Regions from separate parts of the Thermus amyloliquefaciens genome, predicted to be linked through region 2. Evidence: riboswitches for the same ligand, from Rfam matches in the RefSeq annotation. Region 2 holds a riboswitch; the other holds the start of a gene.

Region 1 (23,348 bases), 610 kb from region 2:
ACCGGGTGTGGGAGCTGGGGAGCTACCCCCTCCTGAAGCGGGCCCTGGCCACGGGGGAAGTGGAGCCCCTCGCCCCCCGGCCCGAGGTCAAGGGCCCGAGGCTCAAGCCCGCCCCCCTCAAGGCCCAGGTCTTCCTGGTGGGCCCCCCGGAGGTGATCGCCTTTTTGGAGGAGGACGAGGAATTCCTGGAGCTTTTTCCCTTCCGCGTGGAGTTTAGCCCGGAAATCCCCTACACCAGGGAAAACGTGGCCTACCTGGGGGGGTTTTTGCAGGCCGAGGGGGTGGCGCTAACCCCGGAGGGCCTGGCGGCCCTAGCGGACGAGGCCCGGCGCTGGACGGGGCACAGGGAAAGGCTGGACGCCAGGCTCTACCGCCTGCTGGACCTGGCCAAGGAGGCCTCGGCCTTGAAGCACCCCCTGGACCGGGAGGCGGTGGAAAAGGCCCTCCTGGCAAGGGAGGAGCGGTTTGGCCTGGAGGAGGAGCTTTACCTGAAGGACCTCGAGGAGGGGGTGGTGGCCCTGGAGGTCCAGGGGATGCGGGTGGGGGAGGTCAACGGCCTGGTGGTGGTGGAAGGCCCCCTGCCCCGGGGGCGGCCCGTGCGCATCACCGCCCAGGCGGGCCCCGGACGGGAGGGCATCCTCTCCATCGACCGGGAGGTGGGCCTGGGGGGTCAGGTCTTCCACAAGGCGGTCCTCACCCTGGCGGGCTACCTGCGGGGAACCTACGCCAGCCTGGGAGCCCTTTCCGCCACGGTGAGCCTGGTCTTTGAACAAAGCTACGGGGGCATAGAGGGGGACTCGGCGGGGCTGGCGGAGCTTTTGGCGGTGCTCTCCGCCATCTCGGGCCTGCCCCTGAGGCAGGACTTGGCGGTCACGGGGGCCATAGACCAGACGGGCCGGGTCCTGGCCGTGGGCCGGGTGGCGGAGAAGGTGGAGGGGTTTTTCCGGGTCTGCCAAACCTTGGGCCTCACCGGCACCCAAGGGGTGGTGCTCCCCAAGGCCAACCTTCCCCACCTCACCCTGCGGGAAGAGGTGGTGGAAGCGGTGGAAGGGGGCCTCTTCCACCTCCATGCGGTGGAGGAGGTGGACGAGGCCATAGAACTCCTCTTCGGCCGCAAGGCCTACTGGGTGCACGAGCGGGTGAGGGAAGTGCTGGCCCACTTCCAAAGCCTGGAAAACGGCGAAGAAAACAAGGGTTAACCCCTAGCGCCCAGGCTCCAGAAGAAGGGTTTTACCCCCTTCCGCAAAGCGCATGGGCAGGTACGCCCCCCTGGCCCAAAGGGGCAGGAGGTCGGCGTAGTGGGGGGAGAGGAAGTGCCCCGCCTGGCCCATGGGGTGGACGAAGAGGGAAGCCTCCGGATCGGAAAGGTCCACGATCTGCCGGTAGCTGGGCCCATGGGTCATCTGGAGGGTTTCGGGGACGAAGGGGCCCACGTTCACCGTGTACCGGTCCCCGCCGAAGGGCACCCTCCGGTCCGTGAGCCGCCTCAAGGGGGTGTGGGTGAGGACGGCGTGGGGGAAGACCGCCCGGTGCACCTCGCCCCAGGAGCGCCCCCCTAGGGCCTCCTTCCGGTCCAGGGCCCGTTCCAGGGCCAAGGCGGCGAAGTCCAGGCAGGTCTCCGGGTACCCGGTGTCCGGCTGGTCGCAGTTTTTATCCCCCTCCTTAAGGGCCCTTAGCAGGTAGCGGGGCTCGTCCCAGAAGGCCTCCCCCACCTCCCTCTCCGGCAACCGGGTGAGCTCGGTGTACCAGAGGGCGAAGACCAGGGCCTCCTCCGAGCCGGCGGCCATGGTGCCGTCCCAGGCAAGAAGCCTTTGGCGCCAAACCCGGCCCCGCTCGGAGAGGGGGTTCAGGAGCTCCAAGGCGGGGCGGAAGTCCCGGAAGAGGAGGGTTTTCTGATCCTGCTGGATGGCCCGCATGTCCTCCAGGGAAAGCTTTTCCTTGGCCAAGAGGAGCTCGCGGATGCGCTCTGCCCGGTAGGGCTCGGCCCAGTCGTAGGTGAGGGCGTAGGGGAAGCCCTCGGGGGTGGCCTTGTGGTTGGCGGTGACCACAAAGCCCTCCTTGGGGTTCAGGACCATGGGCCACGCCTCGGGCCTGCGGTAGCCCTGCCAGTCCCACTCCCCGTTCCCGGGCACGGGCACGGTGCCCGTGTGCCCCTCCTTGCGGATGGGGAACTTCCCGGGGGCGATGTAGCCGATGTTGCCCTCCACGTCGGCGTAGACGAAGTTCTGGCTGGGGGCGGAGTAGTGGCGGAGGGCGGCCACGAACTCCTCCCAGCTCCCCGCCCGGTTCACCCCCAGGAAGGCCATGAGGATGTGGTCCTCCGGGTCCAGGCTCACCCAGCGGAGGGCCATGGGGGTCTTGGGGGGGTCTTGGAGGGCGTCGGTGATCACGGGGCCATAGAGGGTTTCCCGCACCCGCAGGACCTCCTCCCTACCCCCCTTGACCCGGATCCTCTCCTCCCGCACCCGGTAGGGCACCACCCGGCCCTTGTACCGGTAGCCCCTACCCTCCACGTCCTCCAGGAGGTACAGGTCCTGCACGTCCGCCCCCACGTTGGTCACCCCCCAGGCGATGCGCTCGTTCCGGCCGATGACGATGCCCGGCACCCCGGGGAGGCTGGCCCCCATGGCCCGGTAGCCGGGGGCCTCGAGGACCATCAAGAACCAAAGGGAAGGCGCCTGGAGGCCCAGGTGGGGGTCGTCCGCCAGGAAGGGCTTCCCCGTGACCGTGCGGCTTCCCGCCACCACCCAGTTGTTGCTGGCCTCCAGGCGGCGGGGCGGGGCCATCCTCAGCAGGGCGGCCGGGGCCTCCTCCCGCTTTAGGGGAAGCCTCAGGTCCTCCCCTTGCAGGATGGTGGGGGCGTCCTCGGGGTAGGGGGGCATGAGCTGGAGGAGCCTCTCGGGGCTTATCCCCCGGGCGAGGAGGCGGTGGCGGAGGAGCTCCTCCTCCCAGTTGCCCGAAAGGTCAAAGCTCATCATCTTGGCCCACACCAGCACGTCCGGCCCCGACCAGGGCTCGGGGCGGAAGCCGAGGAGGCGGAACTCCGGGGGCAAGGGGGCCCCGCTTTCCAAAAAGGCGTTCACCCCGGCCACATAGGCGTCCACCGCCCGCTTTTCCTCCGGGTAAAGCCGCTCGTAGGCGCTCTTTGCCGCCTGGTAAAACCCCCAGGTGCGCAGGAAGCGGTCTTGAGGAAGCGTGGCCTCCCCCAGGACCTCGGAAAGCCTGCCCTGCCCCACCCGGCGCTGGAACTCCATCTGCCAAAGCCTTTCCTGGGCGTGGACAAAGCCCTGGGCGAAGAGGAGGTCCTCGAGGGTCTGGGCCCGCACCCGCACCACCCCCCGCCCGTCCCGCACCACCTCCACCGGGGCCGAAAGGCCCTTCAGGGCGATGCGCCCCTCCGCCTGGGGCAAAGAGGCCCGCAGGGTGGCGTAGACTCCCAGGGCCAGCAAGAGGACCGCCAGAAGGGCCAAGCCCAGGGCCCAAGCCAGAAACCGCAAGAAGCGTTTCATGGTTGGACGGAGTATACCATGGGGCCTGGGCCCCCTGAGCCAAGGGAAGACCCTGGTGGGGTGTTCCTGCGGGTCTTCCGGGCTCCCCTTCCCTTAGGATGGAGCCATGCGGCTGGAGTTCGTGGAAAACGGTCCCATCCGGTTGGAGGGCGGACGCTTCCGGGTGCGGGTGGGGGAGCGGGAAGAGGTCTTGGAGAAGCCCCGGCTCTCCCTTTGCCGCTGCGGCGCCTCGGCGAACAAACCCTTCTGCGACGGCACCCATAAGCGCATCGGCTTCCAGGCCCCTGGTGGGGTGTTGGAGGTGGAAGGGGACTGACCCGCTGGTCAACCTTGGGCCAAGGGGGTAAACTCCGGTAGCTATGGGCACCATGCGCTACCGGAAGCTGGGCAAGTGGGGCCTCAAGGTCTCCGAGATCTCCTTGGGGGCCTGGGTCACCTTCGGCGACGTGGTCAAGGACAAGGAAACCGTCCGGGAGATCGTGAAGATCGCCTATGAGGGCGGGGTGAACTTCTTTGACAACGCCGACGTCTACGCCAAGGGCCTGGCGGAGGAGGTGATGGGGGAGGTGCTAAGGGAGTTTCCCCGGCACACCCTGGTCCTCTCCACCAAGGCCTACTGGCCCATGTCCGAGGACCCCAACGACCGGGGCTTAAGCCGCAAGCACCTCCTGGAAAGCCTCACGAAAAGCCTAAAGCGCCTCAGGACCGACTACGTGGACCTCTTCTTCGCCCACCGCTACGACCCCGAGGTGCCCATGGAGGAGATCGTCTACGCCATGCACACCCTCGTGGAAAAGGGCTACGCCCTCTACTGGGGCACCTCGGAGTGGCCCGCGGCCAGGATCGCTGAAGCGGTAGCCTTCGCCAAGGCCAACGGCCTCCACCCGCCCGTGGTGGAGCAGCCCCAGTACTCCATGCTCTACCGGGAGCGGGTGGAGGGGGAGGTCCTTCCCGAGGCGGAGCGCTTCGGCATGGGCCTGGTGGTCTGGAGCCCCCTGGCCATGGGCATGCTCACCGGCCGCTACGACGAGGGCATCCCCCCGGAAAGCCGCTTCGCCCGTTACCCCCAGTTCGCCGAGCGCTTCCTCACCGAGGAGAACCGCAGGAAGGTGCTGCGGCTTAAGGAGGTGGCGGAGGAACTGGGCCTCACCCGCACCCAGCTGGCCCTGGCCTGGGTTTTGCGCCTCCCCGGCATCTCCAGCGCCATCACCGGGGCCACCCGGCCCGAGCAGATCCGGGAGAGCCTGGGGGCCGCGGGGGTGGACCTGCCCCAGGAGGCCCTGGAGCGGATTGAGGCCATCCTGAAGGGCGAGGCGTAAAGAAGCCTATTTCGGTGCCGGGGCCAGGCCCAGGTGGACCAGGTACCGGGCCTGGCCCTCCGCCTGCCGCGCCGGGGACAAGGCCGCATAGCGGTGGTACAGGGCAAGAAGCTCCCGCTGGAAGGCCTTGGCCTCCTCCCGGCTCAGGTAAAGCCCGGCGCTCCAGAGGTTCACCAAGGGGGGAAAGCCCTCGGCCAGGAGGTCGGATTCCGCCTCGCCCCCGAACTCCAAAAGGCCCTCCTCGTTCAGGAAGACCCGGAGGACAGCCCCGTGGCCGGGGTCGTGGGCCTCGAGGGCCCTCGCCCACTCCTCCTGCCAGCTCCTGGCCCCCTCCAGGGCCCGCAGGACCCTCTCCGGCACCAGCTCCCGGGGGATGCGGAAGTCGGTGTCCACCGCCCGGTAGAGCCGTATGGGCCGCCCCCGCCTTTGCCGGGTCCCGACAGGCAGCAAAAGCCCCGCCCGCACCAAGAGGCCCACCCGGTAATGGGCCTGCTGCAGGGAAAGGCCCTGGGCCAGGGCCAGGTCCTTCACGCTGGCCGGGCCCTTCATGAAGGGCTTCAGGGCCACGGCCATCTCCGGGTCCGCCAGGAGGCGGGCCGCCAAGGGGTTTTCCACCCGGAAGGCCATGCCTCTACTCTAAAGGTCCGCTTGCGCCTGGAGTAGAGGGAGGGGGAAAGTGGGCGGCATGCAGGGCTTCGCCGCCTTCCGCCTGCTCTGGGTGGGCCAGGCCCTGGCCCTGGTGGGCCGGGAGATGACCTGGTTCGCCCTCACCCTCTACGCCTACCAGAAGACGGGCCTGGCCACCACCCTTTCCCTCTTGGGCTTCTTCCACTTCCTCCCCCTCATCCTCCTCTCCCCCCTGGCGGGGGCCCTGGTGGACCGCTACCCCCGGCGGTGGGCCATGCTGGCCGCGGACCTGGGCGGGGGGCTGGCCACGGGCTTCCTCCTCCTCATGCTCCTCCTGGGGCGGCTGGAGGTGGGGCACCTCTATGTGGTTTCCGCCTTCACCGGGGCCCTTTCCAGCCTCCACTGGCCCGCCCTCTCCGCCGCCCTTTCCGCCATGCTGGAAAAAAAGGACTACGCCCGGGCCAGCGGCATGATGAGCCTGGCGGAGTCCCTGGCGGGGGTGGGGGCCCCTGTGCTGGCCGCAGCCCTCCTGAAGCCCCTGGGCCTTTGGGGCATCTTCGCCCTGGACCTCCTGGGGGCGGGTGCCGCGGTCCTCACCCTCCTCATGGTGCCCATTCCCAGCCCTCGAGCTCAGGCTGGGAAAAAGACCTCCCTCCTGGAGGAGGCCCTCTTCGGCTTCCGCTTCATCCTGCAAAGGCCCCCCCTCCTGGGCCTGCAGCTCATGTTCTTTGGGGTGAACTTCCTCACCACCCTGGCGGCCACCGTCCTTCCGGCCATGGTCCTGGCCAAGACCGCCCTCTCCGAGACCGCTTTGGCCCTGGTGCGCTCGGCCTCGGGGCTCGGAGGGGTGGCGGGGGGGCTTCTCCTCTCCCTCTGGGGCGGCCCCCGGAAGCGGGTGCACGGGGTCTTCCTGGGCATGGCCCTTTCCAGCCTGGCCCTGGCCCTCATGGGCGTGGTGGAGGGCCCCCAGGCCTGGGCGGCCTTGGCCTTCCTGGAGAGCCTCTTCATACCGCTGCTGAACGGCTCCAACCAGGCCATCTGGCAGTCCAAGGTGCCCCTCGAGGTCCAGGGCAAGGTCTTCGCCGCCAGGCGCATGATCGCCTGGTTCGCCAACCCCCTGGCCATGCTCCTCTCTGGCCCCCTGGCGGACCGGGTCTTCGGCCCCCGTTACGGCCAGGGGGAGGGGATCGCCCTCATGCTCCTCCTCTTTGGCGGCCTGGGGGTGGCCCTGGGGCTTTTGGGCTACCTCCTCCCCCCGGTCCGGGAAGCGGAACGCCTTCTCCCAGACGCCAAGCCGGACTAAACTTTCCTCATGGCGAAGCTGGAAGCCCTTAGGCGCCTCCTCCCCGGGAAGGTGGACACCTCCCCCTCCGAGCGCCGCCGCCACGGGCGGGACGAGGGCTACCCCGAGGAGGGGGAGGTGTTGGCGGTGGTCTACCCGGAGGGGGTGGAGGACGTGCAAAAAGCCCTCCTCTGGGCGCGGGAGCACCGCGTGGCGGTCATCCCCTTCGGGGCGGGCACCAGCCTGGAGGGCCACCTCCTCCCCTTGGGGGAGGCCATCAGCCTGGACTTCGCCCGCATGAACCGCCTCCTCGAGGTCCGCCCGGAGGACTTCCTCTGCGTGGTGGAGCCCGGCCTCACCCGCAAGGCTCTGAACGAGGCCCTGAAGGGGACGGGCCTCTTCTTCCCCGTGGACCCCGGGGCCGACGCCACCTTAGGCGGCATGGCCGCCACCAACGCCAGCGGCACCACCACGGTGCGCTACGGGGGGATGCGGCCAAACGTCCTGGCCCTGCAGGTGGTCCTGGCGAACGGGGAGGTGCTGGAGCTCGGGCGGCCCGTGCGCAAGACCAGCGCCGGCTACGACCTCAAGGACCTCTTCATCGGCTCGGAAGGGACCTTAGGGGTCATCACCCGCCTCACCCTGCGCCTGCACCCCTTGCCCGAGCACGTGCACACCCTAAGGGTCTTCTTCCCCGGGGTGGAGGAGGCGGCGGCGGCGAGCTATAGGGTGATGGCCAGCGGGCTTCCCGTGGCCCGGCTGGAGCTTTTGGACGAGCTGGCCCTAAAGGCCCTGAACCGCCACCTTGGGGCGGGGTTTCCCGAGCGCCCCGCCCTCTTCCTGGAGTTCCACTCCTCCACGAGGGAGGCCCTGGAGGCGGAAAGCGCCCTGGCCCTTACCCTCATGGAGGAGGCGGGGGCCTTGGCGGTGGAGGCCGCCAAGACGGAGGAGGAGCGCAAAAGGCAGTGGGAGGCCCGGCACCAGGCCTACTGGGCCCTGGTCCACCTCTTCCCCGGCCACCGCTTCATGATCACCGACGTGGCCGTGCCCCTTTCCCGCCTGCCCGAGATGGTGCGCTATGCCCAAGGGCTTCTTTGGGAAATGGGCCTCACCGGCAACATCCTGGGCCACGTGGGGGACGGGAACTTCCACACCCTGGTCCCCGTTTTGCCGGAGGACTACCCCAAGGCCGAAGCCTACGCCGAGGCCCTGGTGCGCCGCGCCCTGGAGCTTGGGGGCACCTGCACCGCCGAGCACGGGGTGGGCCTGAGGAAGAAGAAGTACCTGCCCCGGGAGCACGGCCCTGCCCTGGATTGGATGCGAAAACTGAAGGCGCTCCTGGACCCCGAGGGCCTCCTGAACCCGGGGAAGGTGCTTGACACGCCCTAGGCCCTCCGCTATAGTTAAGGATGGCGACGCGGGGTGGAGCAGCCTGGTAGCTCGTCGGGCTCATAACCCGAAGGTCGCGGGTTCAAATCCCGCCCCCGCAACCAAAAGGGAGCCCAAACCCCAAAGGGTTTGGGCTTTTCCTTTACCCTTTAGGCATGGACTGGGAGGTGCGGCAAGACCCAGAACGCCTTTACAAGGCCTTCCGCTTCCCGAACTTCCGGGAGGCCCTGGCCTTCGCCCAACGCGTGGGGGAGCTGGCCGAAAGGGAAAACCACCACCCCCGCCTCACGGTGGAGTGGGGCCGGGTGACGGTGGAGTGGTGGACCCATAGCCAAGGGGGCATCACCGAAAGGGACCGGGAGATGGCCCGCCTCACCGACCTTCTCCTGTAGCCTGGGAAGGGTATGGAGGCGCGGACCTTAGAGCTTGTCTTCCCCGAGCACACCAACCCCCTGGGCGCCGCCTTCGGCGGCTTTGTGCTGGGCCTCATGGACAAGGTGGGCTCCTACGCCGCCGCCAGAAGGGCCAAGAAGCCCGTGGTCACCGTGGCCGTGGGCGGGGTGGAGTTCAAGGTGCCCATCCGCACCGGGGACCTCCTGGAGGTGGTGGCGAGGGTGGTGCGGGTGGGACGCACCTCCTTGACCGTGGAGGTGGAGGTGTACAAGGAGCGCTTTGGCCAGGAAAACGGCCGGGTCCTGGCCACCAAGGGGGAGCTCACCTACGTGGCGGTGAACGAGCGGGGCCAGCCGGTGCCGGTGGACGAGCATGCGGGTATGGATTGATGCCTCCTGCCCCTACTGCCGGGCCTTTGGCCTGGGGCCTAGGCTCTACCGCACCCTGGCCCAGAGGAGGCCCCGTGCCTGAGCTGCCCGAGGTGGAAACCACCAGGCGGCGCCTCGAGCCCCTCCTTCTTGGGCAACGCCTCCTGGAGATCCACCACCAGGACCCAAGGCGCTACCGCCACACGCAAAAGGCCCAGGGGCAGATGGTGGAAAGCCTCCTGCGCCGCGGGAAGTTCCTCCTCTTTCCCCTCTCTGGGGGCTTGGAGATGGTGGTCCACCTGGGCATGACCGGGGGGTTTCGCCTGCAAAAGACCCCCCACACCCGGGTGGCCTTCCGCCTGGAGCAGGGGGAGCTCTTCTTCCACGACCCGAGGCGCTTCGGGCGCATCTGGGTGGTGGAAAAGGGGGATTACCGGGAGATCCCCCTGCTCTCCCGCCTGGGCCCCGAGCCCCTTTCCGAGGCCTTCCGCTTCCCGGAGTTCTGGGAGGGCCTAAGAAGGAGCGGCAAGCCCCTCAAGGGCCTCCTTCTGGACCAGCGCCTCGCCGCCGGGGTGGGGAACATCTACGCCGACGAGGCCCTCTTCCGGGCCCGCCTCTCCCCTTTCCGCCGGGGGCGGGAGCTTAGGGAGGAGGAAGCCCAAAGGCTCTTCCTGGCCCTTAAGGAGGTGCTGGCCGAGGCCACCGCCCAAGGGGGAAGCACCCTTTCCGACCGCACCTACCAGCAACCCGATGGCCTTCCGGGAGGGTTCCAGGAGCGCCATGCGGTCTATGGCCGCGCGGGGCTCCCCTGCCCCCTTTGCGGCACCCCCGTGGCCCGGGGGGTGGTGGCGGGGCGGGGCACCCACTTCTGCCCCCGGTGCCAGGCCTGATGCCGCCCCACGCGGAGGGAGTCCGCACGGGGTGGCATCAGCCCCACCGGCCGCGGCCCCGGTCCAGGAGGTAGAAGAGGAGGGCGGAAAGGAGGGCCAGCAGGAAAGCCAAGGCCAAGGCCTCCCGAAAGGGGGCCTCCCCGGGCCGGCCCAGCCGCTCGTAGATGGCCAGGGTCAGGGTGGTCCACTCGGGCCGCCAGAGCACCAGGCTGGCCCCAAACTCCCCCAGGATGGCCGCCAGGGCCAGGGCCAGCCCCGAGGTGAGGGCGGGGAGGACCAAGGGGAGCTCCACCCGCAGGAAGGCGCGAAGGGGCGTGGCCCCCAGGACCCGGGCGGCCCAAAGGAGGCTTGGGGGAAGGCTCTTCAGGGCGGGAAGCAACGCCCGGGCCAAGAGGGGGTAGGCCAGGAGGGCGTAGGCCCCGAGGAGGAGGCCTAGGGAGCCCCTAAGGGAGGGGTAGGCCAGCAGGTAGCCCAGGCCCACCGCCACCGGGCTCACCATGAGGGGGAATAGCCCCAAAAGGTCCATAAGGCGGCTTCCCCGGGCGGCCACCGCGTAGGCCACCCCCAGGGGAAAGGCCAGGAGCAGGGCCAGAAGGGTGAAGCGGAGGCTATTCCCCAAGGCCAGGGAAAGGGGGGTGAAGTCCTCCGAGGCCCAGGCGGAGGCCAAGGCCCCGGGGTGAGCCTGGAGGAGGAGGGCCCCCAAGGGCGCGAAGAACAGGAGGAAGAAGGCGGCAAGCCCCACCGTGCCAGCCCAGGAAAGGCCAGGCCCCAGCCCCCCTGGGGGCAGGGGGTAGGGGCGGAGGCGCAGGTACAGCAAGACGGCGAGCCCCAGGGTGAGGATCTCCAGGAGCATGAGGGCGCTGGCCTCGGGAAAGGCCAGGCGGTAGGCCAAAAGGGTGTAGACCTCCACCTCGAGGGTGGCGTACCGGGGCCCGCCCAAGAGAAGCGGCACCCCGAAGGCGGAAAAGGTGTAAAGGAAGACCAGCAACCCGGCGGAACCCAAGGCGGGAAGCAGCAGGGGAAGGCCCACCCTTAATAGGGCCCGAAAAGGGGTGGCCCCCAGGACCCTTGCCGCCCGCATGGGCTCGGCCAGGTGCACCGCCACGGGAAGGAGGATGCGCAGGGCGAGCCCCAGGTTGTAAAAGACCGCCGCCAGGAGGAGAAGGGCCTTGGTGCCGTAGAGGTCCACCCCCAGGAATCCGCGGGGGCCCAGGAGGGCCAAAAACCCCAGGGCCACCACCGGGGTGGGGAGGACGAAGGGGAGGGTGGAGAGGGCAAGGAAGGCCTCCCTGAGGGGAAACCGCCTGCGGAAGAGAAAGGCCAGGGGAAGGGCCAGGGAAAGGGTCAGGAGGGCAGAAAGGAGCCCATACTCCAGGCTCCAGAGGTAGCGCCCCCAGTAGTAGGGGTTGGCCAGGGCCCTGGCGAACCCCTCCCCCACCCCCAGGGCCAGGATGCGCCCCAAGGGGTAGAAAAGGGCCAGGCCCAGGAAGAGGAGGACGAGAAGCCCCGCGAGCCTGGCCACGCCCCTTTATACCCCCTCGCCTAGCCAGGGGAGGCTTGGGGAAGCCTCACCGCCGCCCCTTGCGCACCGCCTCCGGGCTTTGCCCCTGGAGGACCACCTTGGTCCACTCCTCAATCCAGCGTTCCCGGTGCTGGGCCATGGCCTTGGGGTCCATGCGCACGCTCCCCAGGGGCTCGGGGGCGAAGCGGAAGACCTCGGGGAGCCCCGCATCCCGGCGGGCGGGGTACATCCACATCTCCGTGGGGATGTTCTCCTGCACCGGCTTGGAGAGGAGCCAGTCCACCACCTTCCTGGCCCCTTCCAGGTTCTTGGTGCCCTTCAGGATCCCCACGAACTCCACCTGGAAGAAGGCCAGCTCGGGGAAGAGGTTCCCCGTGGGGGGCTCTTGGTACTTGCCCTCGGAGTAGTAGACCTCGGCGGCGGGGCTGGTGGTGTAGGAGACCACCAGGGGCCTATCCCCCTTGTAGAGGGTGAAGTGGGTGTAGTAGGCCTCGCTCCAGCCCTTGGCCACCCGCACCCCCCCATCCCGGAGCTTGGCCCAGAAGTCCAGGTAGCCGTCCTCCCCAAAGCGGGCCACGGTGGCCATGAGGAAGGCCAGGCCCGGGGAGCTGGTGGCGGGGTTTTGCACCACCAAAAGCCGGGCGTACTCGGGCCGGGCCAGGTCCTGGGGCACCTTGGGCAGGGGCCGCTCCTTGAAGTAGGCCCGGTCGTAGTTCAGGCTCACCCAGCCGTAGTCCACGGGCAGGGCGCGGAAGGTGGGGTCCAGAAGCAAGGTGGCCTTCAGGTTCCGGACCTCGGGGCTGCGGTAGGGGAGGAGGATGTCCGCCTCGAGGGCCCGGGAGAGGAAGGTGTTGTCAAAGCCATAGATCACATCGGCGATGGGGGCCCCCTTGGTGAGGATGGCCCGGTTCAGGGTCTCCCCCGCATCCCCTCCCTTGAGGAAGCGGAGCCTCAGGCCCGTCTCCCGCTCAAACCGGGCGATGAGCCCCTTGTCCAAGGAAAAGCTGCTGTGGGTGAGAACGGTGATCTCCTGGGCGAAGCCGAAGGCCAAAAGGGCCAGCAAGGCCAAAAGGCGCAACATACAACCCCTCCTTGTCACCGGGAGGGGCCTTGGTCACCTTCCCTACGCCGGCATTACCCGGTTCAGGTTCCAAGGGTATCTCTCAGCCCCGCAAACGGAGCACCCCCGGTGACGCCTAGAGTTTACCACCTTCCCCGGCCCCAGAAGGGCCACCCAGGCCCCCTTCACACCCCCCAGGGCACCAAAAGGCCCTCGAGGGCCTCCCGGAAGGCCACGCCAAAGGCCTCCGGCTGGTCGATCCAGGGGTAGTGCCCGGCCCCGGGGATCACCCGGATGGGGGCTTTGAGGCGCTCCGCCACCTCCTCCGCGTAGGGGTAGCTGGTGCCGTCCCTCTCCCCCACCAGCAAGGTCACCGGGCTGCGGCCCGGGGCAAGGTAGGGGGTGTAGTCCAAGCGCCAAAGGCCGTTGTGCAGGAAGCCCCAGGCCGGGGTGTCCGGCCCCAGGATGCCGGAGCCCTCCACCACCCACTCGTACTCCAGGCGGCCATGGGGGGTGGGAAACATGAGGCGGTCAAAGAGGAGCTTGGGCTCGGCCTTGGCCAGGGCGGCCTTCAGGTTCTCCTCGGGGTCGGGAAGGGGCTCAAGCCCCGCCGCCTCGGCCAGCCGGGCAGCAAGCCAAGGGAAGCTCACCCAGGGCCCCAACAGGAGGGCCCCCCCGGCCTCGGGGTAGCGGCGCAGAAGCTCCAGGGCCACCAGGGCGCCAAAGCCGTGGGCCAGGAGGTGGAACCGCTCCACCCCCAAGGCCTCGGCCAGGGCCAGGGTGTCCTCCACCAGGGCATCCAGGGTGAAGAGCCGGGGATCCTGGGGAAGCTCCAGGCTCCGCCCCGAACCCCGCTGGTCAAAGTAGATGACCCGAAAGCCCTCCAGGTAGTCCTGAAGCCCCTCCCTGAGGGCATAGGCGTTGCCCCCGGGCCCGCCGTGGAGGACGAGGATGGCCGGGGCATGCTCGTCCCCCACGTCCTCCACGTAGAGCTCCGCTTCCCCTACGGGGATGTACCCGATTTCTTCCCGCATCCCCTATAGACTACCCCATCCCGAAGGGTAAAGGCCCAAACCTTAACCCCAGGCAGGGCCTGGGCCCTCCGCCAAGCCTCCTCCCCCGCACCCAAGACCTCAAGAAGCCACACCCCTTCCCCCTCAAGAAGCCAAAAGGGATGGGGAAGCTCCCGGGCCAGGGCCAGGAGGGCCTCCCGGTCCTTCCCCTCCACGAAGAGCACCCTCATCCCTTCCCCCAAAGGCGGTGGTAGAAGAGGATCTCCGCGCTCTCCTCCAGGGTGGTGAGGAGGCTGTAGGCCTGCAAAAGGGCCTCCTCTGGCCGCTCCTTGAGTCCAATGGCGAAGGCCCCATGCCCCCGCAAAAGGCAAACCGGCCTCTCCCTAAGGGCCTCGGCCACGGCCAAGGCCGCCTCCTCCGTGGCGGAAACCGTCTTGGGGGAAAGCACCGGCACCTCCTTCAGGTGGTACTGGCCCTCGAGGTCCAGGGGAACCAGGAGGTCCAGGTGCAGGGAAAGGGCCACCGCCACCCGGGGATGGGCGTGGACGATGGCCTGGGCCGCGGTCCTTAGGTAGACCTCCCGGTGGACGACGCTTTCCACGCTGGCCCCTTCGGGAAAGGGGCCCACGAGGGGCACCTCCACCAGGTCCTCCGGGGTAAGCCTCCCCTTCTGCACCCCGCTTTTGGTGATGAGGAAACCCTCCTTGGTGCGCACGGAGAAGTTCCCCGCGGTGGCGGAGACGAGCCTTTGCTGGAAGAGGTCCTCCCCCACCTGGCGGAAGGCGGTATAGATCCGCGCCAGCATGGGCCCATTATGGCGCAACCCGGGGCCCCACCCCAGCCGGACTGGGGTGGGGGGCCCTTAGGCCTGTTTCCCGGGCTGTTCCCGACGGGCAGGGCGGCGCAGGGCGGGTTCCTTTTCCTTGGCCTCCACCGCCTCCTTCCTGGCCTCCTCGATGGCCTTGAGGGTCTTTTGGTCCACCACCTGGGTGAAGCGGACGAAATCGCTCCCCGTGCCCGCGGGAATGAGGCGCCCCAGGATGACGTTTTCCTTGAGGCCGATGAGCTCGTCCTTCTTGCCGGCGATGGCCGCCTCGGTGAGCACGTGGGTGGTGTTCTGGAAGCTGGCGGCGGAAAGCCAGCTCTTGGTGGAAAGGGCGCTCTTGGTCACCCCCATGAGGAGGGGCTTCCAGGCCACGGGGGTCTTGCCCTCGGCGATGAGCCGCTCGTTCAGGGCCTCCACGTCCCACTTCTCCAGGATCTGGCCCTCCAAAAGGCGGCTATCCCCGGGGTCGGTGACCTCCACGTACTTGAGCATCTGCCGCACCACGATCTCAATGTGCTTGTCATGGAGCTTCACCCCCTGGGCCCGGTAGACCTTCTGGATCTCGTCCACCAGGTAGCGCTCCACCGCCTCGGGACCCTTGGCCTCCAGAAGCTGATGGGGATCCACGGCCCCGCGGGTCAGGGGCTGGCCCGCCTCCACATAATCCCCATCCTTCACCACCAAGCGGGCGTCCTTGGGAAGCTTGTACTCCTTGGAGAAGCCCTCGGACTCCACGAAGACGGAGAGCTTCTCCTCGGTTTCCTCGATGCGCACCACCCCGTCGATCTCGGAGATGACCGCCTTGGCCTTGGGCCTGCGGGCCTCAAAGAGCTCGATGACCCGGGGCAGACCCTGGGTGATGTCGGTGCCCACCGCCACGCCGCCCGTGTGGAAGGTGCGCATGGTGAGCTGGGTGCCGGGCTCGCCGATGGACTCCGCCGCCACCACCCCCACCGCCTCGCCGATGGACACGGGGCGGGCCATGGAGAGGTCGTAGCCGTAGCACTTCTGGCACACCCCGTAGCGGGTCTGGCAGGTGAGGGGGCTGCGCACGGGCACCTCCTTGATCTCCCCCGCCTCCGCCGCCTTGATGAGGAGCCCCACGTCCTCCAGGGTGAGGTAGCGCCCCTCCTCGAGGCGCTCCCCCAGCACCTCCACCTCCCGGGCCAGCACCCGGCCATAAAGCCCAGACTCGATGTCGGAACGCTTCCTCAGGCGCAAGGAGCGGGTGACCTCGTCGGGCTGGAAGAGGGGAACGGAGATGAAGTTGGTGGTGCCGCAGTCCGCCTCCCGCACCACGATCTCGTGGGCCACGTCCACCAGCTTCCGGGTGAGGTAGCCGGAGTCGGCGGTGCGGAGGGCGGTGTCCGCCCCACCCTTGCGGGCCCCGTGGCTGCTGATGAAGTACTCCAAGACGGTGAGGCCCTCCCGGAAGGAGGAGCGCACGGGCACCTCGAAGGTCTCCCCCGAGGGCTTTTGCATGAGGCCGCGCATGCCGCAAAGCTGGCGGATCTGCTGGGGGTTACCCCGGGCCCCGGACTGGGCCATCACGTAGAGGGGGTTGAAGGGGTAGTTCTCTTCAAAGTTCTTGAAGACCGCCTGGGTGACCTTCTCCGTGGTCTCGGTCCAGAGCTGGATCACCTGGTCGTACCGCTCCCGGTCGGTGAGGAAGCCCATCTCGTAGGCTTGCTCAATCTGGCGGAGCTTGCGGTCGGCCTCTTCCAGGTACTTCTGCTTCTCCGCCGGGATCACGGCGTCGTCAATGCCGATGGTGATCCCGCTGGTGGTGGAGAGGGTGAAGCCGTAGTACTTGAGGGCGTCCAGCAGCTTGGCCGTTTTTTCAATGCCCAGGCGCAGGAAGGACTGGTAGACCAGGTCCTTGAGGGAGTTCTTCTCCTGGGGCACGTCCATCTGGAGAAGCTCCTGGGCCACCTTCTCGTCCCCCACCGCCTCCCCCACGATGCGGGCGAAGAGCACCCGCCCCGGGCTCGTCTCCAGGCGCCGGCCCAGGTAGCGCACCGTGACCACGTCCTGGAGGTCCAGGTACCCGTGGGCCACCGCCAAAAGGGCCTCGTCGGGGCTGGAGAAGACGAACTTGAGGCGGCCCACGCTGGTCTCCTTCCCCGCCACCCTTATGGGCGCGTTCAAGGCCACCTCGCCCCGCTCGTAGGCGGCCAGGGCCTCTTCCGGCGTGGCGAACTCCCGGCCTGCGCCCTTCTTCTCCCGGCGCACCTGGGTGATGTAGTAAAGCCCCAGGATGATGTCCCGGCTGGGCTTGGCCAAGGGTTCCCCGGAGGCGGGGGAGAGGAGGTTGTGGGCGGAGAGCATCTGGACGCGGGCCTCCGCCTGGGCAAAGGAGGAAAGGGGCACGTGCACCGCCATCTGGTCCCCGTCAAAGTCGGCGTTGAAGGCCTCGCACACCAGGGGGTGGAGCTGGATGGACTGCCCCTCCACCAAGACCGGCTGGAAGGCCTGGATCCCCAGGCGGTGCAGGGTGGGGGCCCGGTTCAGGAGGACCACCTTGCCGTGGATCACCTCCTCCAGGGCGTCCCAGACCTCGTCCTTGATGTCCCGCTGCCTTTCCAGCATCCTGCGGGCCGCCTTCACGTTGGGGGCGATGCCCTTCTCCTCCATCTTCTTGAGGAGGAAGGGCTTGAAGAGCTCCAGGGCCATGCGCTTGGGCAGGCCGCACTGGTGGAGCTTGAGCTGGGGCCCCACCACGATCACGCTCCGCCCCGAGTAGTCCACCCGCTTGCCCAAGAGGTTCTGCCGGAAGCGGCCCTGCTTGCCGGAGAGGATGTCGGTGAGGCTCCTCAGGGGCCGCTCGGAACCCGGGTTGGTGACGGGCGCCCCGCGGCGGCCGTTGTCGATCACCGCATCCACCGCCTCCTGGAGCATGCGCTTCTCGTTGCGGATGATGATCTCCGGGGCCCCCTGGGCGAGGAGCTTCTTCAGGCGGTTGTTGCGGTTGATGAGGCGGCGGTAGAGGTCGTTGAGGTCGCTGGTGGCGAAGCGGCCCCCGTCCACCTGCACCATGGGCCGGAGGTCGGGGGGCAGCACGGGCACCGCCTCGAGGACCATCCACTCCGAGCGGTTGCCGGAGTCCAGGAAGGCCCGCACCACCTCGAGGCGCTTCCTGGCCTTGGCCCGCCGGGCCCGGGAGGGGTGCTTCATCTCCTCCAGGAGCTCCGCCTCCAGCTTCTCCAGGTCCAGCTCCTTCAGGAGGGCCTGGATGGCCTCGGCCCCCATGCGGGCGTCAATGTCGTAGGACTCCACCACCCGCACCGCATTCCGGACCAGGTCCACCTCCACCCGGCCGTAGATCTCGCTCTTGACCTTGCCCCCGTCCGCCAGGGTATCCCCCGGGGCCACCCGGTCCCCGGTGGAAACCTCCACGTCGTCCTCAAAGGGGTAGAGGCGGGCCTTCATCACCACGATGCTGGCGGGCTCGTGCAGGTGGACCACCCCCTCGGCCTCGGCGATCACCTCCTCCTCGGGGTCAATGGCCGCCACCACCTTCTCCCCCGCCTGGACACGGGCCCCCTCGGGCACCACCACGTTCATGTGGGGAGCCACCGCATAGTCCTTGGGCTCCGTCCACTCCAGGAAGAAGGTGAGGTAAACGGTATCCCCCTCCTCCTCCACCTCCACCTCTTTGGCGCTCATGTGGCGGGGCATGCGCACGAGGCCCTGGCCCTCCGCCAGGGGCTGGCCCTTCTCCACGATCTCCCCCTGGACCACCAAGGGGGTAAGCCCCACGGGCAGGAAGTAGCGGGCCACCACCGCCTCCTCCTGGCGCAGGTAGAGGAGGTGGCCTTCTGCAAGCTCCCTAAGCTCCACCACCCCCTCCTCCTCCGCCCGGAAGAGGTAGGGCTCGGGAAGCTCCGCCAGGACCTCCCCCGGCCTGTACGCCTCCTTTTCCACCCAGGCGGAAAGGGGAAGGCGGAGGCCCGCCCGCTCCTTGCGCAGGTAGTCCACCCGCACCCGCCGGGGGAAGCGGTAGAGGGCGATCCCGTCCATGCGGCTTGTCACCCCGGGGGCCAGCTCCTGCCCCTTCACCACCTCCTCCCCGTCCTTGACCAGGGCATCCACCCCGGGGGGCAGGGGGTAGGTCTCCTGCTTGCCGTAGCGGAGCTCCCGGTACTCCTCGTCGGTGAGGAGCTGGCGCTTCTGCACCGGCACCCCATCCAGCACCGCCCCCTTGGGGTCTAAGACGATGTACTTGCTGAAGTAGAGGACCTGCTCCAACTCGGTGGCGGAGAGGTCCAAGAGGGTGCCGATCTTGGAGGGCACATCCTTCACGAACCAGATGTGGGCCGCGGGGGTGGCCAGCTCAATGTGCCCCATGCGGTAGCGGCGCACGATGCTCTTGGTGACCTCCACCCCGCAGCGCTCGCACACCTTCCCCTCAAAGCGCTGGCGCTTGTACTTGCCGCAGGCGCACTCGTAGTCCTTGGTGGGGCCGAAGATGCGCTCGTCGAAAAGCCCATCCCGCTCTGGCTTCAGGGTGCGGTAGTTGATGGTTTCGGGCTTCTCCACCTCCCCGTAGCTCCAGGAGCGGATCTTTTCCGGAGAGGCCAGGGCGATGCGGACCTTGCGAACTTCCTTTTTCATTCTTCCTCCACAAGAGCAATCCCGCTTCTTCCGTGCGGTCTACCGCTTGGAGGCCAAGCCCTCGAAGATGTCCACGGGGTTGTCCCGCTCGTCCAGGGTCTGCACATCCAAGGCCAAGGCCTGAAGCTCCTTCACCAGAACCCGGAAGGACTCGGGCACGCTGGGCTCGGGCACGTCCTCCCCCTTGATGATGGCCTCGTAGGCGGCGTTGCGGCCCTCGATGTCGTCGGACTTGAGGGTGAGCATCTCCTGCAGGGTGTGGGCGGCCCCGTAGGCCTCGAGGGCCCACACCTCCATCTCCCCAAAGCGCTGGCCGCCGAACTGGGCCTTACCCCCAAGGGGCTGCTGGGTGATGAGGGAGTAGGGGCCGGTGGAGCGGGCGTGCATCTTGTCCTCCACCATGTGGTAGAGCTTCATGATGAACATCTGCCCCACCACGATGGGGCCCTCAATGGGCTCCCCGGAGCGGCCGTCGTAAAGGACCACCTTGCCCTGGAGGAAAAGCTCCTTAAGCTGCTCCTCGGGGCTCTTGCCGGGGCTCACCAGGCCCAGCTTCTCCGCCCGGGCCAGGACCTCCAGCTCCCGCTTGTCCACCCCGAAGCCCTCCTCCTTCCGCTTGCCGAAGTAAAGGTCAAAGGCCTCGGCCAAAAGGGCCTTGACCTCGGGCTCCGTGGCCCCGTCAAAGACCGGGGAGATGTAGCGCTGGCCCAGGAAGAAGCCCGCCAGGCCCAGGTGGGTCTCCAGGATCTGGCCCAGGTTCATCCGGCTGGGCACCCCCAAGGGGTTCAGGATGATGTCCACCGGGGTGCCATCCGGCAGGTGGGGCATGTCCTCCACGGGGAGGATCTTGGCCACCACCCCCTTGTTCCCGTGGCGGTTGGCCAGCTTGTCCCCCACCTGGAGCTTGCGCTTTTGCGCCACGTAGACCCGCACCACCTCCCGCACCCCGGGCTTCAGCTCCACCCCGGGGTCGCCCCGCCTCAGGCGCAGGGTGCCCACCACGATGCCCCCCTCGCCCGGGGGAACCCTCAAGGAGGTGTCCTTCACGTCCCGGGCCTTATCCCCGAAGATGGAGCGCAGGAGGCGCTCCTCCGGGGAAGGCTCCTGCTCCCCCTTGAAGCTGGTGCGGCCCACCAGGATATCCCCCGGCTTCACCTCGGCCCCGATGCGCACCACCCCCTCCTCGTCCAGATCCCTTAGGGCGGCCTCGGAGAGGTGGGGGATGTCCCGGGTGATCCGCTCCGGGCCCAGCTTGGTGTCCCGGGCCTCGATCTCGTAGCGCTCGATGTGGATGGAGGTGTAGAAATCCCGCTTTAAGAGCTCCTCGCTGATGACGATGGCGTCCTCAAAGTTGTAGCCATCAAAGGGCATGATGGCCACCAGGACGTTCTGCCCCAGGGCCAAGAAGCCCTCCTCGGAGGCGGGGCCATCCGCCAGGAGGTCCCCCTTCCTCACCCTCTGGCCCACGGTCACCCGGGGGCGCTGGTCCAGGGCGGTGCCCTGGTTGGAGCGCACAAAGCGGCGCAGGGCGTACTCCACCAGGCGGCCGTCCTCGTAGCGCACGGCGATGCGGCGGCCATCCACCGCCACCACCTCCCCGTCCCCCTCGGCGTAGACCGCGGCCAGGGAGTCCCGCACCACCCGCTCCTCGAGGCCCGTCATCACCACCGGGGCCTGGGCCCGGATGAGGGGCACCGCCTGGGTCTGCATGTTGGATCCCATCAGGGCCCGGTTGGCGTCGTCGTGCTCCAGGAAGGGGATGAGGTTGGTGTTCACGGAGAAGACCTGCTTGGGGGAGACGTCCATGAACTCCACCTCCTCCGGGCCCACGATCACCGGCTCCCCCCGCCGCCTTGCCACCACCCGGTCGGTGGCGATCCGGTCCCCCTCCAAGGGGGTGTTGGCCTGGGCGATGGTGTACCGGTCCTCCTCGGTGGCGGTCATGTAGACCACCTCGTCGGTGACCACCCCACCCCTCACCCGGCGGTAGGGGGTGCGGATGAAGCCCAGCCCGTCCACCCGGGCATAGGCGGCCAAGGAGGTGATGAGGCCGATGTTGGCCCCTTCCGGGGTCTCCACGGGGCAGATGCGGCCATAGTGGGTGCGGTGAACGTCCCGCACGTCAAAGCCCGCCCGCTCCCGGGTAAGGCCCCCAGGGCCCAAGGCGGAGATCCGCCGCTTATGGCGCAGGGAGGAGAGGGGGTTGGTCTCGTCCTTGAACTGGGAAAGCTGGCTCCGGCTGAAGAACTCACGGATGGCCGCCTCCAGGGGGCGGTTGTTCACCAGCTTGGCCGGGGTCAGGGTGTCGGCGGACCCCATCACCATCCTCTCCCGCACCCCCCGGGCCAGGCGGCTTAGGCCCACCCGGAACTGGTCGGCCATGAGCTCCCCCACGGTGCGGATGCGGCGGTTGCCCAGGTGGTCGATGTCGTCCGCCTCGTGGCCCGGCGCTCCAGCGGTGAGGGCGAAGAGGTAGCGCAAGGTGGGCAGGAAGATCTCGTCCTTGAACTCCCCGTCCTCAAAGCGCACCAGGGTGCGGCCGGAAAGCCTCACGCCCAGCTTCTCCTCCGCCTTGTACCGCCCCGCCTCCCCCAGGTCGTAGCGCTTGGGGTCGGCGAGGAGGCCGAAGAGGTAGGCCAGGGCCTTGTCCTTCTTGGGGGGATCCCCGGGGCGGAGCAGGGTGAAGAGGCGCACCAAGGCCTCCTCCGGGCGCATGGCCAGCACCGCCTCGTCCAGAAGCCCCTGCACCAGCTCCCCATAGGCCCCAAGCTCCCGGTTCAGGGTTTCGGCATCGTAGCCCAGGACCCGGAGGAGGAGGATCAGGGGGAACTTGCGCTTGTTGACCTTCATGGAAACGGTGCCGTTTGACTCCACCTCCAGGTCAATCCAGGGCCCCCGCTTGGGCAGGGGGATGATGCTGGCCACGTAACGCCCGGGCCGGGCGGGGTCCGGGGTGAAGTAGACCCCCGGGGAGCGGTGGATCTGGGAGACGATCACCCGGTCGGCCCCGTTGATGATGAAGGAGCCGTCCTCGGTCATGAGGGGGATGTGGCCCAGGAAGACCTCGTCCTCCTTGATGAGCCCCGTGTCCTTGTGGATGAGCTGGAGGCGGGCATAGAGGGGGGCCTGGTAGGTGAGGTCCTTCTCCCGGCACTCGTCCTGGGAGAAGGGGGGCTCCCCGATGCGGTACTCCAGGAAGTCCAGGACCATGCCGCCCTTGCCCTTGTCCCCCTCCTCCACGGGGAAGGTCTCCTTGAAGGCCGCCTGGATGCCCACGTCCTCCCGCTTATCCGGGGGCACATCGGCCTGGAGGGCCCTCTTGTAGGACTCCACCTGGATTTCCGTCAAAGGGGGAAGGGGAATGACCTCTCGGATGCGACCAAACCGCTTAATCTCCATGCATCACCTCAAGGATGGAAAAGCGGGCCGCCCGAGGTAAGCTAACAGGGTTCTTCCGCGGGTTCTGGTGTCCCGCGGCGGCTGGCTCTTACCGTGCTCCCTTGGCCCGACCAAAGAGCACAAACCTTAGCTTATAGGGCAATCCCTTAAGCCGTCAAGCCTACCCGCAACCCTGGCCCTTCGCTCCTACCGTTCCACCTCCACCTTGATTTTATAGTTTCCCCGCCTGGTTTCGCCAAGCACCTCCAAGAGCCTCAGGCTCCCCAAACCCTCCGCCAAAAGGGTGTCCCCGGGGGCCATCTCGTCCTTGGGGGAGGCCACCTTGCCCCTTAGCCGCACCTTCCCCGCCCTCACCCCTTGGGCGAAGTAGTTGCGGGAGACCCCGAACCCCTTGGCCCCCACCGCGTCCACCCTTAAGGAGGGCACCACCAGGGTGCGCACCCGCTCGCCCCTGGCCCTTAGGGCCCCCTCGGGCGGGGGAAGAAGGGCAAAGCCCGCCTCCTGGAGGGCCTTCCTCCCCTGGGGCAGGAGGGCCACCAGAAACCCCCCCTCCCACACCTCCAGGTCCCCCATGGCCTCCCCCAGGTCCGGGGGCTCCTTCTCCAGGAAGGCCACCTCCACGGGGTCGTGCACGGCAGGGATCTCCGGGGGGTAGAGCACGGCCACCTTGCGCTCCGCCAGGGGAAAGCCCCCGAAGAAGGCCACCTTGAGCCCCTCGGCCCGGGCGGCCGCCTCCAAGAGGGCCTGGGCCTCGAGGTCCAAAAACCCCGTCTGCACCACCCGCCCACCCCGGGCCCGCTTGAGGTAGGAGGCCAGGTCCGCCATCTAGCCCCCCCGCACCGCAAAGCTCAGGGTGGCGCTGGCCCTTTCCTCCCCCTCCACCAGGGCCCTGACCGCCACCTTGCCCAGGCCCCGGCGGAAGAGGAGAAGCTCCCCCTCCAGGATCAGGGTGTCCCCTGGCACCACGGGCTTTTTGAAGCGGGCCTCCTCCACCCCCACCAGGAACACCAAGCCCCCCGGCTTGAAGCCGGGCTGCCGGGCGATGGTGCCCACCGCCGCCTGGGCCATGGCCTCCAGGATCAGCACCCCCGGCATGATGGGGTAGCCGGGGAAGTGCCCCTGGAAATGGGGCTCGTT
Region 2 (5,641 bases):
AGGTCTTTGCCCGCCACAAGGAGCTCATGAAGGGATGGGTGACGGAGCTGGTGCCGGGCTTCTACGACACCCTCTTCGCCCACCCCGCCACCCGGGCCGTCTTCCGGGAAGGGGAAAGGCCCCAAAGGGAGAAGACCCTGAGGGACTGGTACCTGCGCACGGTGGAGGGCCCCTTCAACGGCCAGTACTTCGCCTGGCAGACCCTGGTGGGCCTGGTGCACGTGCGCCGGGGGGTGACCAACGCCATGATGGCCGCCATGTGGAACTGGCTGGTGGAGAGCGTCTCCCGCCTAGCCCGGGAGCGCCTTCCCGGGGAGGAGGCCCAGGCCCTGGCCGACGCCTGGCGCCGGCTTGGCTTCACCGTGATGGCCTTGATCTCCGAGGGCTACCTCCACGCCTACCTCGAGGCCCTGGCCCAGGCGGAAGGGGTGGAGGTGGGGGCCTTCCTGCAAAGGGCCCAAGAGGAGGCGGCCCGCCTCCTCAGAAGCCTCTCCCCAGGCTAGGGGCATGGTGCGGCTCTCCCGGCTGGTCCTGGCCGCCCCCCACTCGGGAGCGGGGAAGACCACCTTGGCCCTGGCCCTGCTCCTGGCCTTGCGGGAGCGGGGCCTCAGGGTCCAGGCCTTCAAGGTGGGTCCGGACTATGTGGACCCCACCCATTTGGAGGCGGCCTCGGGGCGTAGGGTCTACAATCTGGACGGCTTTTTCTTGGAGGAAACCCGCCTTCTCTCCCTCTTCCAGCACGGGGCCCGCGGGGTGGACCTGGCCCTGGTGGAAGGGGTGATGGGCCTTTTTGACGGCAAGGACCCCCTGGGCCAGGTGGGTTCCACCGCCCAGGTGGCGAGGCTCCTGAAGGCCCCGGTGCTCCTGGTGGTGGATGCCTCCGCCATGGCGGGTTCCATCGCTCCCCTGGTGCAGGGCTTCCGCGCCTTTGACCCCAGGGTCCAGGTGGTGGGGGTCTTGGCCAACCGGGTGGCTTCGGAAAGGCATGCGGAGCTCCTGCGGGAGGCCCTCTCCCACGTGGGCCTGCCCCTCTTGGGCTGGCTGCCCCAGGACCCCGCCCTGGGGATTCCCGAGCGCCACCTGGGCCTGGTGCTGGCGGGGGAGGTGCGCCCGCCCCTTCAGGCCCTCCTCCGGGCCTTCCGGGTGGACCTGGAGGGGGTGTTGCGCCTGGCGGCGGTGGCCCCCTCCCTGCCTCAGGCTCCCCCCTTCCTCCCCCCAAGGGAGCCTCCCCGGGTGCGGGTGGCCTACGCCTGGGATAGGGCCTTCCGCTTCTACTACCCCGAGGGGCTGGAGCTCCTCGAGGCCCTGGGGGCCGAGCTCGTCCCCTTCAGCCCCCTTGAGGACGCGGTCCTGCCCCCCTCCCAGGCCCTCCTCCTGGGAGGGGGGTATCCGGAGCTCTTCGCCCGGGAGCTTGCGGAAAACCGGGCCATGAGGGAGGCCATCCGCCGCTTCCCCGGCCCCATCGTGGCCGAGTGCGGGGGGTACATGTACCTGGCAAGGGGGCTTTGGGTGGGGGAGGACTTCTTCCCCATGGTGGGCCTGGTTCCCGCGGAGGCCCGCATGGGGGAGAGGCCCATCCTGGGCTACCGGGAGGTGGAGGCCTTGAGGGATAACCCGGTGGCCCAAAGGGGCGAGGTCTTCAAGGGGCACGAGTTCCACTACGCCCAAATGGAGCCTTCCCAAAGCCCCGCCTGGCGGCGGGTGGGGGGAGGGGAGGTGGAGGGCTACACGGATGGCCGCGTCCTGGGCAGCTTCGTCCACCTCTACCTGCCCGCCCGGCCGGAGGGGGCCAGGCGGCTCCTCGCCTGGGAGGGCCTCCCTTAGCTGGGGTTCTTTGCGGCGGATTTTCCCAAAGGGGGGTTTCGGTGCGGGCCGGGACCCCGGGCTTTCCCCCGCTCCCCCTGGACCCCAGCGCCCCCCGGTGGGGCCCTGGGGGAAGGTGTTCTGCGCCCTATTCTTCCCCCCTGATCTGCTATGCTGAGGGGGCAGGCTAGGGGTGCCCCAAGCGAGGGGCTGAGAGCTGGGTACCTCCCAGCAACCCTTGGAACCTGATCCGGGTAATGCCGGCGGAGGGAAGCCTATGCGGAAGCGCCCAAACCCCCAAAACCCAACCTTCCTCGGGCCGCAGGGCTTTGCCTTGCCGGCCTGAGGAGGTGAGACCTTGCGGGGAAGGCTCTATCTGGTGGTGACCCCCAGGCCCGGTTGGTCCACCCATGAGGTCCTGGACCGCACGGAGAGGGCCCTGGCGGGCGGGGTGGAGGTGTTGCAGCTTCGGGCCAAGGACTGGGAGGCGAGGCCCACCCTGGCCCTGGGGGAGAGGATGCTTTCCCTGGCCCGGCGCCACGGGGTGCCCTTTTTCCTCAACGACCGGCCCGACCTGGCGGCCCTTCTGGGGGCGGACGGGGTACACCTGGGCCAGAACGACCTCACCCCGGAGGAGGCCCGGCGCTTCTTCGGGGGGATGGTGGGCCGTTCCACCCATGCCCCGGAGCAGGCCCTGAGGGCCCTGGGGGAGGGGGCGGACTACCTTTCCATAGGCCCGGTGTGGGAGACCCCCACCAAGCCGGGCAGGCCGGCGGCGGGGCTGGGCTACGTGCGCTGGGCCGGGGAAAACCTGGGGGAGAAGCCCTGGTACGCCATCGGCGGGATCACCCTGGAGAACCTGGACGTGGTCTTGGAAGCCGGGGCCCGGCGGATCGTGGTGGTGCGGGCCATCCTGGACGCCCCCGACCCCGAGAAGGCGGCCCGGGCCTTTCGGGAGAGGCTTTATGGTGTGGCTTAACGGCGAGGCCAAGCCCCTGGAGGGGAGGACGCTTAGGGAGGTTCTGGAGGAGCTGGGGGTGGACCTTTCCCGGGTGGCCGTCCTCCTCAACGAGGAGGCCTACCCGGGGCGGGAGCTCCCCCACCGCGTCCTGAGGGAGGGGGACGTGGTGGAGGTGGTCACCCTCATGCAAGGAGGCTAGATGGACACCTGGAAGGTAGGGGACATAGAGCTTAGAAGCCGCCTCATCCTGGGCTCGGGCAAGTTCCGGGACTTCGGGGTGATGCGGGAGGCCATCCAGGCCGCGGGGGCGGAGGTGGTCACCGTGGCCATCCGCCGGGTGGAGGCCAGGATGCCCGGGCACGTGGGGCTTCTGGAGGCTTTGGAGGGGGTGAGGCTTCTCCCCAACACCGCCGGGGCCAGGACCGCGGAGGAGGCCCTAAGGATTGCCCGGCTGGGCCGGGCCCTCACCGGGGAGCGCTGGGTGAAGCTGGAGGTGATCCCCGACCCCACCTACCTGCTCCCCGACCCGGTGGAGACCCTGAGGGCGGCGGAGAGGCTTTTGCAGGAAGGCTTCGTGGTCCTCCCCTACATCGGCCCCGACCTGGTCCTGGCCCGGCGGCTTGCCGCCTTGGGCACGGCCACGGTGATGCCCCTGGCCGCCCCCATCGGTTCCGGCTGGGGGGTGAAGACCCGGGCCCTCCTGGAGCTCTTCGCCCGGGAGAGGGCCTCCTTGCCCCCGGTGGTGGTGGACGCGGGGCTCGGCCTTCCCTCCCATGCGGCGGAGGTGATGGAGATGGGCCTGGATGCCGTTTTGGTGAACACCGCCATCGCCGAGGCGGAGGATCCCGTGGCCATGGCGGAGGCCTTCCGCCTGGCGGTGGAGGCGGGGCGGAAGGCTCATCTGGCCGGCCCCATGCGGCCCCGGGAGGGGGCGAGCCCCAGCAGCCCCACCGAGGGGGTGCCCTTGGGAGGGGGGAGGGGATGAGGGCGGAGGCCATCGTGGTGGGGGCGGGGATCGTGGGGGCCCTGGCGGCCTACGAGCTCAGGAAGCGGGGCCTTTCCCTCCTCCTCCTGGACGCGGGCAAGGAGGGGGCGGCCACCCCCGCCAGCGCCGGGATGCTGGCCCCCTACCCGGAGGGGCTCACCGGGGAGGTCCTGGAGGCGGCCCTCTTCGGCCTGAGGTACTACCCGGGCCTTCTGCAGGAGCTCCGGGGCCTGGGCCTCGAGGTGGAGGCGGGCTTTGCCGGCACCCAGGTGGTGGCCCTTTCCCAAGGGGAGGCGGAGGCCTGGCACGCCCAGGAGGCCCTGCCCTACCCCGTGCGGGGGGGAAGGGGGGCGCGCACCTTCCCCGGGGGGTACGTCCACCCTGGGGCCCTACGGCAGGCCCTGCTGCGGGCTTTGGAGGCCATGGAAACCCCCCTCCTCCACGCGGAGGTGGAGGAGGTGAGGGAAGGGGAGGTGCGGGGAAGGTGGCGGGGTGCTCCCCCCGGGGAGCCCTTCGCCGCCCGGGCCCGTCACCTTCTCCTGGCTGTGGGCGCCTGGGGCGGCCGGTTCGGCCTTGGGGTGCGCCCCTTGAAGGGGGAGGCCTTGCTCCTGGAGGGGACGCCGCCCCCCATGCCCCTCTTCGCCGGGGACGGGTATCTGCTTCCCCGGGAGGGCGGGGTGTACGTGGGGCCACGGGGCGGGAGGGCTGGGCCCCGGGGGTGGACCTCCATGGGCTCAGGTGGCTTGCGGACTACGCCCACGAGCGCTTTCCCGGGCTGGAGGGAGCCCGGTTCCGGGGGGTCCTTTGGGGCTATCGGCCGGTGGGGGAGCTTTTCGTGGGGGAGGTGCAGAAGGGCGTCTATGCGGCGGTGGGGCACGGGAGGAACGGGGTCCTCCTGGCCCCTTGGACGGCGGCAAGGATTCTGGAACTCATGGGGGTAACGGCATGACCCAGCTGGAGGCAGCAAGAAAGGGTATCCTCACCGAGGAAATGGCCTATGTGGCGGAAAGGGAGGGGGTTTCCCCCGAGTTCGTGCGGGAGGGGGTGGCCGCGGGGCGGATCGTGATCCCCCGGAACCCCAACCACCGCACCCTTAAGGACTTCAAGGGGATCGGGGAGGGGCTTTCCGTGAAGGTGAACGCCAACCTGGGCACCTCCTACGACTACGTGGACCCCGAGGAGGAGGTGGAGAAGGCCCGGGTGGCCATCCGGTACGGGGCGGACACCATCATGGACCTCTCCACCGGGGGGGATCTTAGGGCGATACGGGAGCGGATCCTCGAGGTGGCCACGGTTCCCCTGGGCACCGTGCCCATCTACGAGGCGGAGTTCCGGGCCGCCAAGAGGAAGAGCTTCTTTGACCTGAGCGCGGACGAGCTCTTTGAGGTCATCGAGGAGCACGGAAGGCAGGGGGTGGACTACATCACCGTGCACGTGGGGGTCACCCTGAAGAACCTGGAGGTCTACCGGAACACCTCCCGCACCACGGGGATCGTGAGCCGGGGCGGGGGGCTTCTCGCCGCCTGGATGCTCCACCGGGGGGAGGAAAACCCCCTCTACGCCCGCTTTGACGACCTCCTGGAGATCGCCCGCACCTACGACATGACCCTCTCCCTGGGGGATGGCCTGAGGCCGGGGTCCTTGGCGGACAGCACCGACCGGGCCCAGATCGCCGAGCTCCTCACCATCGGGGAGCTGGTGGAAAGGGCGAGGCGGGCCGGGGTGCAGGCCATGGTGGAGGGGCCGGGCCACATCCCCCTGAACGAGGTGGCCACCAACGTCCAGATCCAGAAGAAGCTCACGGGGCATGCCCCCTTCTACATCCTGGGCATGCTCCCCGTGGACACCGCCGCGGGCTTTGACCACATCGCCGGGGCCATCGGCGGGGCCTT

What was found. A riboswitch is a leader RNA that binds a small molecule or an ion and turns the genes downstream of it on or off. The one in region 2 is predicted to bind thiamine pyrophosphate.
Region 1: it holds a riboswitch for thiamine pyrophosphate, as region 2 does, so the genes downstream of both, BS74_RS02360 (thiamine ABC transporter substrate-binding protein) here and thiE (thiamine phosphate synthase) in region 2, are expected to answer to the same signal.

The regions. Positions count from the first base shown of each region.
Region 1 is NZ_JQMV01000003.1:361,395-384,742, reverse strand. It holds gene BS74_RS02420 (AAA family ATPase) at 1-1,199, shown strand, start outside; gene BS74_RS02415 (penicillin acylase family protein) at 1,203-3,509, opposite strand; gene BS74_RS02410 (CDGSH iron-sulfur domain-containing protein) at 3,616-3,825, shown strand; gene BS74_RS02405 (aldo/keto reductase family protein) at 3,869-4,828, shown strand; gene BS74_RS02400 (helix-turn-helix domain-containing protein) at 4,835-5,455, opposite strand; gene BS74_RS02395 (MFS transporter) at 5,514-6,758, shown strand; gene BS74_RS02390 (FAD-binding oxidoreductase) at 6,768-8,126, shown strand; tRNA gene BS74_RS02385 (tRNA-Met) at 8,154-8,230, shown strand; gene BS74_RS02380 (4a-hydroxytetrahydrobiopterin dehydratase) at 8,282-8,518, shown strand; gene BS74_RS02375 (acyl-CoA thioesterase) at 8,531-8,908, shown strand; gene BS74_RS02370 (DNA-formamidopyrimidine glycosylase) at 8,983-9,777, shown strand; gene BS74_RS02365 (ABC transporter permease) at 9,815-11,299, opposite strand; gene BS74_RS02360 (thiamine ABC transporter substrate-binding protein) at 11,346-12,380, opposite strand; TPP riboswitch at 12,402-12,497, opposite strand; gene BS74_RS02355 (alpha/beta fold hydrolase) at 12,545-13,393, opposite strand; gene BS74_RS02350 (hypothetical protein) at 13,363-13,602, opposite strand; gene BS74_RS02345 (fuculose-1-phosphate aldolase) at 13,599-14,177, opposite strand; gene rpoC (DNA-directed RNA polymerase subunit beta') at 14,235-18,812, opposite strand; gene rpoB (DNA-directed RNA polymerase subunit beta) at 18,852-22,211, opposite strand; gene BS74_RS02330 (RNA-binding protein) at 22,398-23,036, opposite strand; gene fabZ (3-hydroxyacyl-ACP dehydratase FabZ) at 23,037-23,348, opposite strand, start outside.
Region 2 is NZ_JQMV01000003.1:981,781-987,421, forward strand. It holds gene BS74_RS05405 (protoglobin domain-containing protein) at 1-503, shown strand, start outside; gene BS74_RS05410 (cobyrinic acid a,c-diamide synthase CobB) at 508-1,824, shown strand; TPP riboswitch at 1,983-2,092, shown strand; gene thiE (thiamine phosphate synthase) at 2,162-2,782, shown strand; gene thiS (sulfur carrier protein ThiS) at 2,769-2,963, shown strand; gene BS74_RS05425 (thiazole synthase) at 2,964-3,749, shown strand; partial or broken gene BS74_RS05430 (NAD(P)/FAD-dependent oxidoreductase) at 3,746-4,698, shown strand; gene thiC (phosphomethylpyrimidine synthase ThiC) at 4,695-5,641, shown strand, end outside.